Regions from separate parts of the Paracidovorax wautersii genome, predicted to be linked through region 1. Evidence: predicted binding sites of a transcription regulator. Region 1 holds the regulator's gene; each other region holds the start of a gene.
The links. The regulator sigma-54, encoded in region 1, starts transcription at its own class of promoters, with help from an activator protein. The targets are predictions, from matches to a motif close to TGGCANGNAANCTGCTTT.
Positions count from the first base shown of each region.

Region 2: a site for sigma-54 is predicted at 1,527-1,544, ahead of QE399_RS15840 (BMP family protein). Genes of this name have one in related genera too.
Region 3: a site for sigma-54 is predicted at 1,818-1,835, ahead of QE399_RS10800 (formate/nitrite transporter family protein). Genes of this name have one in related genera too.

Region 1 covers NZ_JAVIZX010000001.1:933,088-938,110, forward strand. The annotation lists gene QE399_RS04285 (methyl-accepting chemotaxis protein) at 1-235, shown strand, start outside; gene QE399_RS04290 (RidA family protein) at 560-1,039, shown strand; gene QE399_RS04295 (TspO/MBR family protein) at 1,271-1,828, shown strand; gene QE399_RS04300 (RNA polymerase factor sigma-54) at 1,865-3,448, opposite strand; gene lptB (LPS export ABC transporter ATP-binding protein) at 3,530-4,252, opposite strand; gene lptA (lipopolysaccharide transport periplasmic protein LptA) at 4,312-4,959, opposite strand.
Region 2 covers NZ_JAVIZX010000001.1:3,510,320-3,515,342, reverse strand. The annotation lists gene QE399_RS15850 (threo-3-hydroxy-L-aspartate ammonia-lyase) at 1-670, shown strand, start outside; gene upp (uracil phosphoribosyltransferase) at 757-1,386, shown strand; gene QE399_RS15840 (BMP family protein) at 1,590-2,600, shown strand; gene QE399_RS15835 (alpha/beta fold hydrolase) at 2,602-3,321, shown strand; gene QE399_RS15830 (ABC transporter ATP-binding protein) at 3,318-4,943, shown strand; gene QE399_RS15825 (ABC transporter permease) at 4,940-5,023, shown strand, end outside.
Region 3 covers NZ_JAVIZX010000001.1:2,386,475-2,391,497, reverse strand. The annotation lists gene nirD (nitrite reductase small subunit NirD) at 1-292, shown strand, start outside; gene QE399_RS10805 (nitrate- and nitrite sensing domain-containing protein) at 380-1,723, shown strand; gene QE399_RS10800 (formate/nitrite transporter family protein) at 2,029-2,841, shown strand; gene QE399_RS10795 (bifunctional protein-serine/threonine kinase/phosphatase) at 2,882-4,627, shown strand; gene QE399_RS10790 (class I SAM-dependent methyltransferase) at 4,664-5,023, opposite strand, start outside.

The DNA of each region.
Region 1 (5,023 bases):
CCAGGAGCAGAGCACCGGCATCGCCGAGATCGGCGGCGCGGTGACGCAGATGGACCAGGCCACACAGCAGAACGCCGCGCTGGTGGAGCAGGCCACCGCCGCCGCCCAGTCGCTGCAGCAGCAGGCCGCGCACCTGGCGGAAGTCGTCGCCGGCTTCAAGCTGGAGGCCCACGGGGCGGCAGCGGTGCGGCCGGCACAGGGCGCCACCGGCAGCGAACTGCGCGCCCTGCGCTGAAACCGCGGCATCGCCACGACCGGGCGGCGGCAGGCGGCGGGTGCCGCGGCTGCAAGCCCAGCGCCACCGGAGCGGCCGGTGCGATCCGGGGCTGGTGCACACAGGCCGGCCTGCGAGCCGCGGTGGTGCTCTTGTCCGCGCCGCGGCGCCGGTGCTGCCCACGCCGGTGGATTAGAATGAAAACAGGCCTTAGCCCTTACACAGCAAGCGCATATTGCTATTATTAATATAGCACTTTTCAAAAAATCACTCCCGCCGATGCCACGCCGTGTACAGCGCCCCCACACGGCCGCACTTCCCCCACGCTCCCGTACGCTCAATTCCATGGACAAAGACCAACGCTTCACCCAGGCCGCCGCTGAACTCGGCTATTCCTTCGATGGCGAGATCAAGATCGGCGGCCACTACGTGCCGCTGGTGCGCGACGGGAACACCGTGTACCTGAGCGGGCAGATCCCCCGCGTGGGCGATGTGGTGGTGGTGCAGGGGCGCGCGGGCGACACTGTCTCCCTGCCGCAGGCCCAGCACGCCGCGCGGGTCTGCGTGATGCGCGCGCTGGCGCTGCTGCAGCGGAGCCTGGGCAGCCTGGAGCAGGTACGCACGTTGCTGCGCATCACCGTGTATGTGCAGTGCACGGCCGACTTTACGCAGCAAAGCGAGGTGGCCGACGGCGCATCGGACCTGCTGTTTTCCATCCTGGGCGAGGCCGGCGCGCACACCCGCACCTCGGTGGGCGTGCAGCAGTTGCCCAAGAACGCGACGGTGGAAGTCGATCTGGTCGCCTCCGTGCACGGCCCGGCCTGAGCGCACACTGTGGCTGCCGCCAAGCAGGGCAGGCAGCCGGCCAGCGCCGCACGATCCGAACCCGATCTTCGGACGGGCGTGGGGCCAGTGCTACGTCGGCCATTCCAGCGCATTCGGAAGGCGCCAACGCCCGCCGCGCCGAAGCGCTGCCGTGCAGATCGCGGCGCCGTCCGACACGCGCGGCCCCCTGGCCGGCGCCCCGGCCCGCGCCGGGCGAGAGAAGATCTGCGCATGACCTCGCACACCGCCTCCCCCTCCTGCGCCCGTCCGGCGTCTCCCGGCTCCGCTTTGCCGCCTGCGCAGCCCCGCGGGCGGCAATGGCTGGCACTGGCCGGCTGGCTGGCGCTGGCCTTCGCCACCGCAGCCATCGGCAGCGTGGCCTCGGTGCAGGCACCGCAGTTCTATGGCCAGCTCGTGCAGCCGGAATGGGCGCCCCCGCCCTCCGTCTTCGGCCCGGTGTGGACGGTGCTGTTCGCCCTGATGGGCATCGCCGCCTGGCTGGTCTGGCGCACGCCGCAAGGCGCCGCACGGCGGCAGGCGCTGGCGCTCTTCTGCGGGCAGTTGGTACTCAATGCGCTGTGGAGCTGGCTGTTCTTCCAATGGCAGCTGGGCGCCTGGGCGCTGGCCGACATTGCCGCGCTGTGGCTGGGGGTGGCCGCCACGCTGGCGGCCTTCTGGCGCCTGCGGCCGCTGGCCGGCGCACTGCTGGTGCCCTATCTGGCCTGGATCAGCTTTGCCGCCGCCCTGAACTTCACGCTGTGGCGTCTGAACCCGCAGGTACTGGGCTGACCTGGGAAGTGCCACGCGCGCCGACGGCGCGCAGGCTCAGAGCGCCTTGCGCAGGTTGGCCGGCGCGATCTTGAGCGCCTCGCGGTACTTGGCCACGGTGCGGCGGGCGCACTCGATGCCCTGCTCTTTCAGCATCTCCGCGATCTGGCTGTCCGACAGCGGTTTGTTCGGGTTCTCGGCCGAGACGAACTGCTTGATGAGCGCCCGCACCGCCGTGCTGGAGGCATTGCCGCCCGTCTCCGTGCCCAGCCCCGAGCCGAAGAAGTACTTCAGCTCATAGGTGCCCTGCGGCGTGGCCATGTACTTGGCCGTGGTCACGCGGCTGATGGTGGATTCGTGCAGGCCCAGTTCGTCGGCGATGTCGCGCAGCACCAGCGGGCGCATGGCCAGTTCGCCATGGACGAAGAAATTCTTCTGCCGGTCCACGATGGCGCGCGACACACGCAGGATGGTGTCGAAGCGCTGCTGGATGTTCTTGATGAACCAGCGCGCCTCCTGCAGCCGCTGCTGCAGCGCCTGGTGGCCCTCGCCACCGCGGTTGCCGCGCAGCGCGCCGGCGTAGATGTCGTGCACGCGCAGGCGCGGCATCACATCCGGGTTGAGCTGCACGCTGAAGTTCTGCTGCGCGCCGCGCCCCGTCTTCTTGACGATCACGTCGGGCACGATGATGTTGCGCTCCACGTCCGTGAAGCGCCGGCCGGGCCGCGGCTCCAGCCGCGCGATGAGGGCCATGGCGCTGCGTGTGCGCTCCTCGCCGGCGCCGCAGGCCTGCGTCAGCCGCCGCACGTCGCGGCGGGCGAGCATGTCCAGCGGCTGGCGGCAGATGGCCAGGGCCGCCTGCAGCACCTCGGGGTCGCCTTCCTCGTCGTGCTGCAGCGCCTTGAGCTGCAACGTCAGGCACTCGGCCAGGCCGCGGGCGCCCACGCCCGTCGGCTCCAGGCTCTGCAGCAGGCGCAGGGCCACGGTGAAGCGGTGCACCAGCTCCTCGACCTGCTCGGGATCTTCCTCGCCGGCCAGGCTCACGGCCAGGGACTCCAGCGGCTCGTCCAGGTAGCCGTCGTCGTTGAGCGATTCGATCAAAAAGCGCAGCGCCGCCGTGTCCACCTCGGACAGCCGCAGGGACAGGGCCTGACGGTGCAGGAATTCGGTGAGCGACAGGTGGCTGCGCGCCAGCTCGGTGGCATCGGCCTCATCGCCCTCGTCGCCGCCGTTGCGGTTGCGCGCGGGGGCGTCGCCGCCCCACTCGCTGTCGTCGGGCGCCATGTCCACCGTGCCATCGCCTTCCCAGTCGGGCGTGTCGGTCGCAGCGTCGGCGGTGGCCGGGGTATCGGTATCGGATGAGGCTTCTGCAGCCGTGGTGCTTGCGCTGGATGTTCCTGAATACAGAGCATCTTCAGCGTGTCGGTCGTCTTCCTGTACGGGTGCATCGGCCTGCGCCAGGCCGAAGTCCTCGCGCGGCGCCTCTTCGGCCGTGCGCTCCAGGAACGGGTTGTCGTCGAGCATCTGCTCGACCTCCTGCGACAGCTCCAGCGTCGACAGCTGCAGCAGGCGGATGGATTGCTGCAGTTGCGGCGTGAGCGCCAGGTGTTGCGAGACGCGGAGGGAAAGGCCCTGCTTCATCGCATCAACCGGCGCACGCCGCGGCCGGGCCCATGGGGCGCCGCGTCCGGCACGAAGGGACGGATGGCAGGCAGCCCATGCTCACATCCGGAAGTGTTCGCCCAGGTAGACGCGGCGTACCTCGGGGTTGTCGACGATCTCGGCAGGCGTGCCCTGGGCCAGCACGCGGCCATCGCTGATGATGAAGGCGTGGTCGCAGATGCCCAGCGTCTCGCGCACGTTGTGGTCGGTGATGAGCACGCCGATGCCGCGCTCCTTCAGGAAGCCGATGATGCGCTGGATCTCGATCACGGCGATCGGATCGATGCCGGCGAAGGGCTCGTCGAGCAGGATGAAGCGCGGCTGCGTGGCCAGCGCACGGGCGATTTCCACGCGCCGCCGTTCACCGCCCGACAGGGCCAGCGCGGGCGACTGGCGCAGATGCTCCACGCGCAGCTCCTGCAGCAGGGCCGTCAGGCGCTCCTCGATCACGGCGCGCGTGAGCGGCTTGCCGTGCTCGTCCTTCTGCAGCTCCAGCACGGCGCGCACGTTCTCTTCCACATTGAGCTTGCGGAAGATGGAGGCCTCCTGCGGCAGGTACGACAGGCCCAGGCGCGAACGGCGGTGGATGGGCATGTCGGCCACCGACTGGCCGTCGATGCGGATGTCGCCGCCATCGCAGCGCACCAGTCCCACGATCATGTAGAACGACGTGGTCTTGCCGGCGCCGTTCGGGCCGAGCAGGCCCACGACCTCGCCCTTCTGAACCAGCATGGACACGTCCTTGACGACCTTGCGGCTGCCGTAGGACTTCTCGAGGTGCATCACCTCCAGGCGGCTTTCGCCCGTCGCCCTGGAGGCGGAGGGTGTGGAATTCGAATCGCTCACTTCGCGCCGTCGTTCAGTTGGGGGCTGGACCGCAGGGCCGGTGCCGGGGTGGCGGGCGCGTTGGCCGGCGCGGCACCCGACGCGGGCTCCTTGGGCGCCAGCACGGCACGCACGCGGCCGCCCGGCGTACCCGATGCCGTGCCGGCGGGCGCCGTGCGCTGGCCATCCACGGTGAACACATCGGTGACGTTGTTGTAGACGATGGTGGCCCCCTGCAGCTCGTCGGTCAGGGTGGCCTCGCGGTAGCGGCGCAGCTCGGCGCGGCGGATGAACTTCACGATGTCGGCCTTGCCGTCGTACTCGATCACCTCGCCCTCGCCCTCGACGTATTCGTCGGGCGCTCCGGGCAGCGTGTCGCGCTTTTGGCGGAAGAAGGCGCGCTGGCCGGCCTCCGCGGTGACCACGCCGTACTGGAAGCCGTCCGGATCCTGACGGACATCAAGCCGCGCGCCGCGCAGCACGATGGTTCCCTTGGTCATGACCACGCGGCCGGTGAAGACGCTGGTCTGCTTGAGCTCATCGTGGCGCAGCGCGTCGGCCTCGATGTTCATGGGCTTGTTGCGGTCGGCCTTCTCGGCGCGTACGCCCCATGAGGCACAGGCCAGCGCACAAAGCAGGAGGAGCGGGAGCAGTTGTTTTCTCATAGGGCACGAATCTTGCGGTCATTGTACTGACGCTGCCTGGCCTTTGCGCGGCAAAGACCCGCGA
Region 2 (5,023 bases), 2.6 Mb from region 1:
GATCGTCATGCCCGAGGACGCGCCGGCCGCCAAGATGGCCGCCACGCGCGAGTACGGCGCCCAGGTGGTGACCTACAACCGCTTCACCGAAGACCGCGAGGCCATCAGCCGCCGCCTGGCGACCGAGCGCGGCATGACGCTGGTGCCGCCGTTCGACCACCCGCACGTCATCGCCGGCCAGGGCACGGTGGCGAAGGAACTGTTTGAGGAGGTGCCTGACCTCGACTACCTCTTCGTCTGCCTGGGCGGCGGCGGCCTGCTGTCGGGCTGCCTGCTGGCCGCCAAGGCGCTGGCGCCCGGCTGCCAGGTGATCGGCGTGGAGCCGCAGGCCGGCAACGACGCGCAGCAGTCCCTGCGGGCCGGGCACATCGTGCGCATCGAGACGCCGCGCACCATCGCCGATGGCGCGCAGACGCCCTCGCTGGGGGAGCTCACCTTTCCCATCATCCAGCGCGACGTGGCCGACATCCTCACCGTGACCGACGAACAGCTGGTGGACGCGCTGCGCTTCTTTGCCGAGCGCATGAAGATCGTGGTGGAGCCGACCGGAGCTCTGGCCTTTGCCGGTGCGCAGCACGGCGGCGCGGAGCTGCACGGCAAGCGCGTGGGCATCGTCATCAGCGGCGGCAACGTCGATCTGGCGCGCTACGCCCGCTTCCTGGGCGAATAGCGGGGCACCGCGCCCCGCGCTGCGGGCAAAATCGGGGGTCCGGATTTCCCCTTTCCCATTCATTTCCCAAGAAGAGGCCTTCGCCCATGAGCAACGTCCACGTCATCGACCATCCCCTGGTGCAGCACAAGCTGACCCTGATGCGCCGCAAGGACGCCAGCACCAACAGCTTCCGCCGCCTGCTGGGCGAGCTGAGCACCCTGATGGCCTATGAGATCACGCGCGACATGCCGCTGCAGGACATCGAGGTCGAAACCCCGCTGGAAACCATGACCGGCAAGGTCATCGACGGCAAGAAGCAGGTGCTGGTGTCCATCCTGCGCGCCGGCAACGGCTTCCTGGACGGCATGCTGAACGTGATCCCGGGCGCCCGCATCGGCCATATCGGCCTGTACCGCGACCCCGAGACGCTGCAGCCCGTCGAGTACTACTTCAAGATGCCGTCCGAGATGGAAGAGCGCGACATCATCGTGGTCGATCCGATGCTGGCCACCGGCAACTCCGCCGCCGCCGCCGTGGCACGGCTCAAGCAGCTCAAGCCGCGCTCGATCAAGTTCGTGTGCCTGCTGGCGGCCCCCGAAGGCGTGGCCACGCTGCAGAAGGCCCACCCCGACGTGCCGATCTACACCGCGGCCATCGACCGCGAGCTGAACGACCACGGCTACATCCTGCCGGGCCTGGGCGACGCGGGCGACCGCATCTTCGGCACCAAGTAAGAGGAAAGAAAAAGGCGGCACCACGGACACGGCCTGGCGCGCATGGCACATCGTCACGCACCCTCCGCGCTGCCGTCGATGCGCTGCCCCGCCCGGGTGGTTTCGCAGGGCTCGCGCCCACCCTTCTCCGAGCAGGCCACTGGCGCGCATCTTGCATGCAAGGCCTGGACCTGATTTCTCCACCCTGCCGCCAAGGACCGTCCATGACCTCTCGCCGCATCTTCACCGGCCGCCTGCTCTGCACCTCGCTCGCCATCTCCGCCACGCTGGGCCTGGCGCCCACGCTCGCCCGGGCGCAGGCCAAGCTGAAGGTGGCCGGCATCTACACGGTGCCCTACGAGCAGCAGTGGGTGAGCCGCATCCACAAGGCGCTCAAGGCTGCGGAAGCGCGGGGTGACATCGAGTACAAGAGCAGCGAGAACGTGGCCAACGCCGACTACGAGCGCGTGATGCGCGAGTACGCCAACGGCGGTAACCAGCTCATCTTCGGCGAGGTGTTCGGCGTGGAGTCGGCCGCCCGCAAGGTGGCCAAGGACTTCCCCAAGACCGCCTTCGTCATGGGTTCCTCGGGCAAGCCACAGGCCCCCAACTTCAGCGTCTTCGACAACTACATCCAGGAGCCCGCCTACCTGACCGGCATGATCGCCGGCGGCATGACCAAGACGAACAAGATCGGCATGGTCGGCGGCTTTCCCATCCCCGAAGTGAACCGCCTGATGCACGCCTTCATGGCGGGCGCCAAGGAAGTGAACCCTAAGGTGGAGTTCACCATCACCTTCATCAACAGCTGGTTCGACCCGCCCAAGGCCAAGGAAGCCACCTTCGCCATGATCGACAAGGGCGCGGACGTGCTGTATGCCGAGCGCTTCGGCGTGAGCGACGCGGCCAAGGAAAAGGGCAAGCTGGCCATCGGCAACGTGATCGACACCCAGCCCCAGTACCCCGACACCGTGATCGCCTCGGCCCTGTGGCATATGGAACCCAGCGTGGACCGCGCCATCGGGCTCGTGAAGGCGGGCAAGTTCGCGGCCGAGGACTACGGCCCGTACTCGATGATGAAACACAAGGGCTCGTCCCTCAGCGCCCTGGGCACGTTCGAGAAGAAGGTGCCGGCCGGCATCGTCGCCAAGGTCAAGGCCAAGGAGGCCGCAATCCTGTCCGGCCAGTTCACCGTGAAGGTGGACGACAGCCAGCCCAAGTCCACGGCCAAGTGATGTGACGGCCTTGCATCTGGTGCTGCTTCCGGGGATGGATGGAACGGGCGAGTTGTTCGCTCCCCTGGAGCATGCGCTGGGCCAGGCCGTTACCGTGCACCGCATGCGCTATCCAGTGGACGAGCCTCTCGATTACGCGCAGCTCGAACGCTGGCTCCGCCCTCGCCTGCCCCAGGAGCCGTTCGTCCTGCTCGGCGAATCGTTCTCCGGCCCCCTGACGATTGCCATAGCGGTCGATCCCCCGCCGCAGCTGCAAGGCTTGATCCTGTGCTGCACGTTCGCGCGCAGTCCCAGCGCCCTGCTGACGGCATTGCACGCGCCTGCGGCCCCTGCCATGGCCTGGCTCGCCACGCGCTCCTGGGCCGCCGGCCTCCTCGGCACGGCCCTGCTCGGCGCCTATGCCACCCGGCCGCTGCGGCAACGGCTGGACCAGGCCTTGCGCCAGGTCGCACCGCAGGTGCTGGCGCAGCGGATGCGGGCCGTCGCGCGGGTCGACGTGATGGACCAGTTGAGCGCCGTCCAACTGCCCATGCTGGCCTTGACGGCGCGGGACGACCGGCTGGTTCCCCGCTCGGCCGCGCAGGCCATGGCGCGGGCCCAGCCGGGACTGCAGACCCTCGACCTGCCCGGCCCCCACGGCCTGCTGCAGGCCGCACCCGAGCGCTGCGCGCAGGCCATCGCGCAGTTCTGCCGCTCCCTGAACTCCGCCGCCACCGCATGAACGAGCCCGTCCTCCGCCTGGAAGGCATCACCAAACGCTTCGGCGCGCTGGTGGCCAACGACGGCATATCGCTCACGCTGGCACGCGGCGAGGTGCTGGCCTTGCTGGGCGAGAACGGCGCGGGCAAGTCCACGCTGATGTCCATCCTCTTCGGCCACTACGTGGCGGACGCGGGCCACATCGAGGCGTTCGGCCAGCCGCTGCCGCCGGGCCAGCCCCGCGCGGCGCTGGCGGCGGGCATCGGCATGGTGCACCAGCACTTCACGCTGGCGGACAACCTGAGCGTGCTCGACAACGTGCTGCTGGGCAGCGAACCGCTGTGGCAGCCGTTCTCGCGCCGCGGCGCGGCACGCGACCGGCTGCTGGCCGTGTCTCAGCGCTTTGGCCTGCCGGTGGCGCCGGAGGCGCGCGTCGGCGATCTTTCCGTGGGCGAGCGCCAGCGCGTGGAGATCCTCAAGGCGCTGTACCGCGGCGCCCGCATCCTCATCCTGGACGAACCCACGGCCGTGCTTACGCCGCAGGAGAGCGAAGCCCTCTTCGCCACGCTCTCGCACATGGTGGCCGAGGGCCTGTCGATCATCTTCATCAGCCACAAGCTGGGCGAGGTGCTGCGCGTGTCGCATCGCGTGGCCGTGCTGCGCCAGGGCCGGCTCGTGGCCGAGGCGCCGGCCGCGGGCACCACCCAGGCGCAGCTGGCGCAGTGGATGGTGGGCCATGCCGTCGAGGCCGCGCAGCGCCGCCCTGCAGGCGCCGTTGGTGCGCCCGTCTGCGTGCTGGAGCGCGTGAGCACCCAGCCGCCCGCAACCGCGCGCGGCGCTGGCGGCGGCAACGCCCGCGACGCCTTGCACGGCGTGGACCTGGCCTTGCACGCTGGCGAGATCGTGGCGATCGCCGGTGTCTCTGGCAACGGCCAGGTGGCGCTGGCCGACGTGCTCTGCGGCGTTCGCACGCCGTCCTCGGGCCGGGCCACATTGCGCGGCCAGCCGCTCATCGCCCGCCCCCAGGCCCTGGTGGCCCGGGGCGTGGCGCGCATTCCCGAAGACCGGCATGCCGTAGGGGTGGTGGGCGACCTGCCCGTGTGGGAGAACGCGGTGTCCGAGCGCCTGTCGAGCCGCTGGTTTTCGCACCCCTGGTTTTCCGGCTTCTGGATCAAGCGCGGCGCAGCCCGTGCCCATGCGCGGCACATCGCGGAAACCTTCGATGTGCGCGGCGGCGGGCTGGACAGCCCGGCGCGGTCGCTGTCCGGCGGCAACATGCAGAAGCTGATCCTGGGCCGCGCGCTGATGCCGCCCGGGACCGGCTCCGCGGCGGGGGGTGCTGCGGCTCCGGACCTCATCGTCGCCCACCAGCCCACCTGGGGCCTGGACATCGGCGCCGTCACCTTCGTGCAGCAACAGCTTATTGCGGCGCGCGACGCCGGGGCGGCCGTCCTCCTGATCTCCGACGACCTGGACGAAGTGCTGGCCCTGGGCGACCGGGTGGCGGTGATGCACGGCGGGCACCTGACTGCAGCCCTGCCCGCCGCGCAGTGGACCCGCGAGGCCATCGGGCTGGCCATGGCCGGCGCCGCGGCATCTCCCATCGAACCGGCCGCAACCCCTGTGGCGAAGGCCTGCGCATGAGACTCGAAAAACGCAACCGCCCCTCGGCCGCCGCCTATGTGGCGGCCCCGCTGGGTGCCATCGTCTTCACGCTGCTGGTC
Region 3 (5,023 bases), 1.5 Mb from region 1:
TGTCCTGCCCGACACGGGCGTCTGTGCCCTCGTGGAAGGACGCCACGTCGCCGTGTTCCGCGTGGGAGCCGCGCAGTGGTTCGCCATCGACAACGTGGACCCCAAGTCGCAGGCCAGCGTGCTGTCCCGAGGGCTGGTGGGCAGCCTTGGCGAGCGCATCGTCGTCGCCTCGCCGCTGTACAAGAACCACTTCGATCTGCGCACGGGCGAATGCGTGGAGGCCCCCGAACACTCGGTCGGTGCGCACCCCGTGCGCGTGGAAGAAGGCCGCGTCTACGTCGCGTGCACCTGAACGCATTGCAGGGGCGCATGGCGTAGGCCCTGTAAGGGCGCTCGGACTCCTTACACTGGATGGCCTCGCCGCCGTTCCGCCAACACCATGCCTGCCGCCCGCTCCTCCACCTCGCCTTCTGCTGCACGGTTGGTGCTGCAGGCCAAACAGCGGGAGATCGACGCCGCACGCCAGCTGGCAGATCGCATCGAATGCGTGGACGCCATCCGCCAGTGCATCCATGCGCTGCAGCATGAGCGAGGCGCCACCAGCATCTACCTGGCCTCCGAAGGGCAGCGCTTTGCGCAGGTGCGCGAAGGCGCAGTGGCACAGTCCCGCGCGGCAGGGCAACGCCTGCAAGCGGCCTTCACCGCGCAGGCCCAGGCACCTCAGGGCAGCACGGCCAACATGCTGTCGCTGATGGCACTGACCTGGATCGGACTGGACGCGCTCGACGGTTTGCGCGAGCGCTTCGAGCGCCGCCAGAGCAGCGCCCACGATGCGGTCACGGCTCTCAGCCGGCTGATCGCCGGCATGGTGGAGCTGATCTCGCATGTGGCCGATGCCGCCCTGCTGCCCAGCGCGTCCCGGATGCTGGTATCGCTGCTGCACCTGGTGCAGAGCAAGGAAGCCGCTGGTCAGGAACGCGCCGTGGGGGCGCAGCTGTTCGCCTCGGGCGCCAGCGATGCCGTGCAGCAGGAACGCGTCGTGCACCTCATCGAGGCGCAGGAACGGGGCCTGAAGGTGTTCGCCGACTTTTCCGACACCGCGCTGCGCGAGCAGTGGGACCGCCTGCAGTTGGCCCCCGGCACCGCGCGGCTGGAGCGCCTGCGCCGTGTGCTGTTCACGGCCCGGGCAGGCGCGCCCATCGACAGCGCGCTCAGCGATGACTGGTTCACCGTGACCAGCGAGCGCATCGCCGCGCTGGGCGAATACGAGGCCGAACTGGTCGCCCGGCTCCGCGCGGAGTGCGCGGCCCATATCCAGCAGGCGCAGCAAGCCCTGCAGGACTCGGAGGGGTTACTGCGCGGACTGCACGACAACCCGCCGCCGCACATGCATGCGGTGGAGCGATTCTTCGGCAGCGCCCAGGCCTCCCATGGCGCACCCACGCTCGCCGTCGCGGCCGGCACTGCCGCAGCGGGTTCCGACACGGCCGGCGCGACTTCGCTGCTGGAGCTGCTGCAGTCGCAGGCTGCCCAGTTGGCACGCACCGAAGCCGAGCTGGAATCCGTGCGCCGCACGCTCAACGAACGCCGGGTGATCGAACGGGCCAAAGGCGCCTTAATGTCCCGGCTGGGCATGACCGAAGAAGCCGCGTTCCGGGCGCTGCAGAAGACGTCCATGGACCAGAACCGGCGGCTGCTGGAGGTGGCGGAAGCCACGCTCGCGCTGCCCGATCTCGCCTTTGCGCATTTGGCCGCCGCGCAGCCTCCGCGCTCCGCCTCCTGATCCAACGCAGTGCAGCCACGCACCACCTGCGGGCCCGCCGCCCCGTTTCCGTGCCTTGTCGGCTGCCCGAGCTCATGCACCACCGCGGAGCGCGTGGCATGGAATCTGCAAGGTGATTGCAGCTCCGGCTAAAGGCGGCAGGAGCACGGGTCCGCCAGGGCCCTGACCGAATTCTGGTCTCCCCTCTCCTGGATAAAGGCGTCCAACTGCGCTGCAACCCCTGCGGGTTGCGCCGGTGGACGCTTTTTTGTTTTCGTCGTTCTCATTTTCGGGAGCTGCCAAGGCAGGCTCCCAAGGAGTGCCCCATGGCCTATCTCGCACCCGCCGAATTCGTCACCAAGATGGTCGATGCCGGCGAATCCAAGCTGCTCATGTCCACCCGCGACACGCTGATCCGCTCCTACATGGCGGGGGCCATCCTTTCCCTGGCCGCGGCGTTCGCCGTGAGCGTCACCGTCAACACGGGCAACCCGCTGCTGGGTGCCCTGCTGTTCCCGGTTGGTTTCGTCATGCTGTACCTGCTGGGCTTCGACCTGCTGACCGGGGTGTTCACGCTGGCGCCGCTGGCGGTGATCGACAAGCGGCCGGGCGCCACCTGGAAGGGCGTGCTGCGCAATTGGGGCCTGGTGTTCTGCGGCAACTTCGCCGGTGCGCTGACCGTGGCCGTGTTCATGGCCATCATCTTCACCTTCGGCTTCAGCGAGGCCCCCAACGCCATCGGGCAGAAACTGGGTCACATCGGTGAAGGCCGTACGCTGGGCTACTCGGCCCACGGCGCCTCCGGCATGCTCACGCTCTTCGTGCGCGCCGTGATGTGTAACTGGATGGTGTCCACGGGCGTGGTGGCCGCCATGATGTCCACCAGCGTGTCGGGCAAGACCATCGGCATGTGGATGCCCATCACCGTGTTCTTCTACATGGGTTTCGAGCATTCGATCGTGAACATGTTCCTGTTCCCCACCGGCCTGATGCTGGGCGGGCAATTCACCCTGATGGACTACATCATCTGGAACGAAATCCCCACGGTGCTGGGCAACCTGGTCGGTGGCCTGACCTTCGTGGGCGCGACGCTGTACTCCACGCACTACAAGACGGCGCCGAAGCGGCCCGTCCGCTGATCAGCAGCCCCGCCGGCCCGCGCCGCTGCCTGCCGCTCCTATGAATGCCCCCCTTCCGCAGGTTTCTCTGGGGCAATGCTCCCTCGGCAAGGAAGGCGGCACCAACCAGGACTTCCATGGCGCGCGCGTACCCGATGGCTATCTGCGCACCAGCAAAGGGCTGGCGGTGGCGATGGCCGACGGCATCGGCTCCAGCCCGGTGAGCCAGGTGGCCAGCGCGGCCGCGGTGCGCAGCTTTCTCGACGACTATTTCGCCACCTCCGAGGCGTGGTCCGTGCGGCGGGCCGCGCAGCGCGTGCTGCAGGCCACCAACTCCTGGCTGCATGCGCAGAACCAGCGCGGCGACGCACGGTTCAACAAGGACTGCGGCTACGTCTGCACATTCAGCGCCCTGCTGCTCAAGGGGCGGCAGCTGCATCTGCTGCATGTGGGCGATGGGCGCGTCTTCCGGGTGCACACGCGTGCGCTGGAACAGCTGACCGAGGACCACCGGGTGCAGGTGTCCTCCAGCGAGTCCTACCTCGCCCGCGCCCTGGGTGTGGCGGCACATTTGGAGATCGACTACGCGGCCTGGGAAGCAGAGGCCGGCGAGGTCTATCTGCTGGCGACCGATGGCGCCCATGCCTTTCTGGATGCCGAGGCCGTCAGTGCGGCGCTGGCTGCGCACGCCGACGATTTGGATGCGGCGGCCGCGGCGCTCGCGCGCCTCGCCCGAACCCGCGGCAGCACGGATGACATCACGGTGCAACTGCTGCGCATCGACACCCTGCCCCAGGAAGCCGGCTTGCAGGCTTCGCTTCAGCGCGACGGCATGCGGCTGCCCGGCCCGCTGGCGCCACGCTCGGTTTTCGAGGGCTATGCCATCGTGCGCGAGTTGCATGTGAGCCCGCGCAGCCATGTTTACCTGGCGATCGATGAGGCGACGGGGATCCAGGTCGCGTTGAAGACGCCTGCCGTGGACCGGCGGGATGACGCCGGCTACCTCGACCGCTTTCTGCTTGACGAATGGGTGGCCCGTCGCGTGGACAGCCCGCACGTCGTTCGGGCCCATGTGGCGGACCGACCGCGCACCCATTTGTTCGTGGCCATGGAATACATCGAAGGCCAGACGCTGGCGCAATGGATGGTGGACCACCCTCGGCCGGACCTGGTCAGCGTACGGTCCCTGGCACTGCAAATCGCGGCAGGACTGCATGCACTGCACCGCCGCGAAATGCTGCACCAGGACTTACGGCCCGCCAACGTCATGATCGACCCGTCCGGTACGGCGCGCCTTATCGATCTGGCGTCCACCCACGTCGCGGGATTGGTCGAATCCGGTGAAGAGGTGCGCGCCCGTGCGCTGATGGGAACGCTGCAATACACCGCGCCAGAGTACTTTCTCGACCGGGGCGGCGACGAGCGATCGGACCTCTTCTCGCTCGCGGTGCTGTGCTATCAAATGCTCACCGGCCAACTGCCCTATGGCTTGCAACCCACGCAGCTGCGCGGCGCCGCGGACCTGCGGCGCCTGCGTTATGTGCCCTTGCGGCACCATCGACCGGATCTGCCTGGATGGCTGGACGGCGTGCTGCAGAAAGCACTCCACCCCGATCCGGCGCGCAGGCAGCAGGCCGTGTCCGAGCTGGCCCACGACCTGCAGTCCCCCGGACCGACCTTCCAGCACCGGCGGGTGGCGCCTCCGCTGGCGGAGCGCAACCCGGTGGCGTTCTGGCAGGCGATATCGGCGGTTCTGGCACTGGCAGTGTGCGTCTTGCTCGCGCTGCTGAGCCGCAGCGGCACCTGAAGAAGCCCTTAGGGGAAAGCGCAGGCGCTCCCACACTCAGACCGGAGGAGGCTCGACGTGGGTGGCCGGCGTTGCCTCCAAAACCAGTCCGAAGCGCCCGGCGAGTGAATCCACCAAGCCGAACTCCGCCAAGATCGCCTCCAGCCGCTGCGCCGCACTGCGCTTTTTCTGGCCGGTGTAGCGGGCGATGATCAGCTCGTTCTTCATGCTGTGCTCCCAGCCCACCAGTTCGGTCACCGTGACCTGGTAGCCAGAGGCCTCCAGATGCAGGCAGCGCAGCACATTGGTGATCTGGCTGCCCAGCTCGCGCGTGTGCAGCGGGTGCCGCCACAGCTCCGCCAGCGGCGTGCGCGCCAGTTGCAACGCCTTTCCCTGTCGCAGGCAGGCGGCCACCTC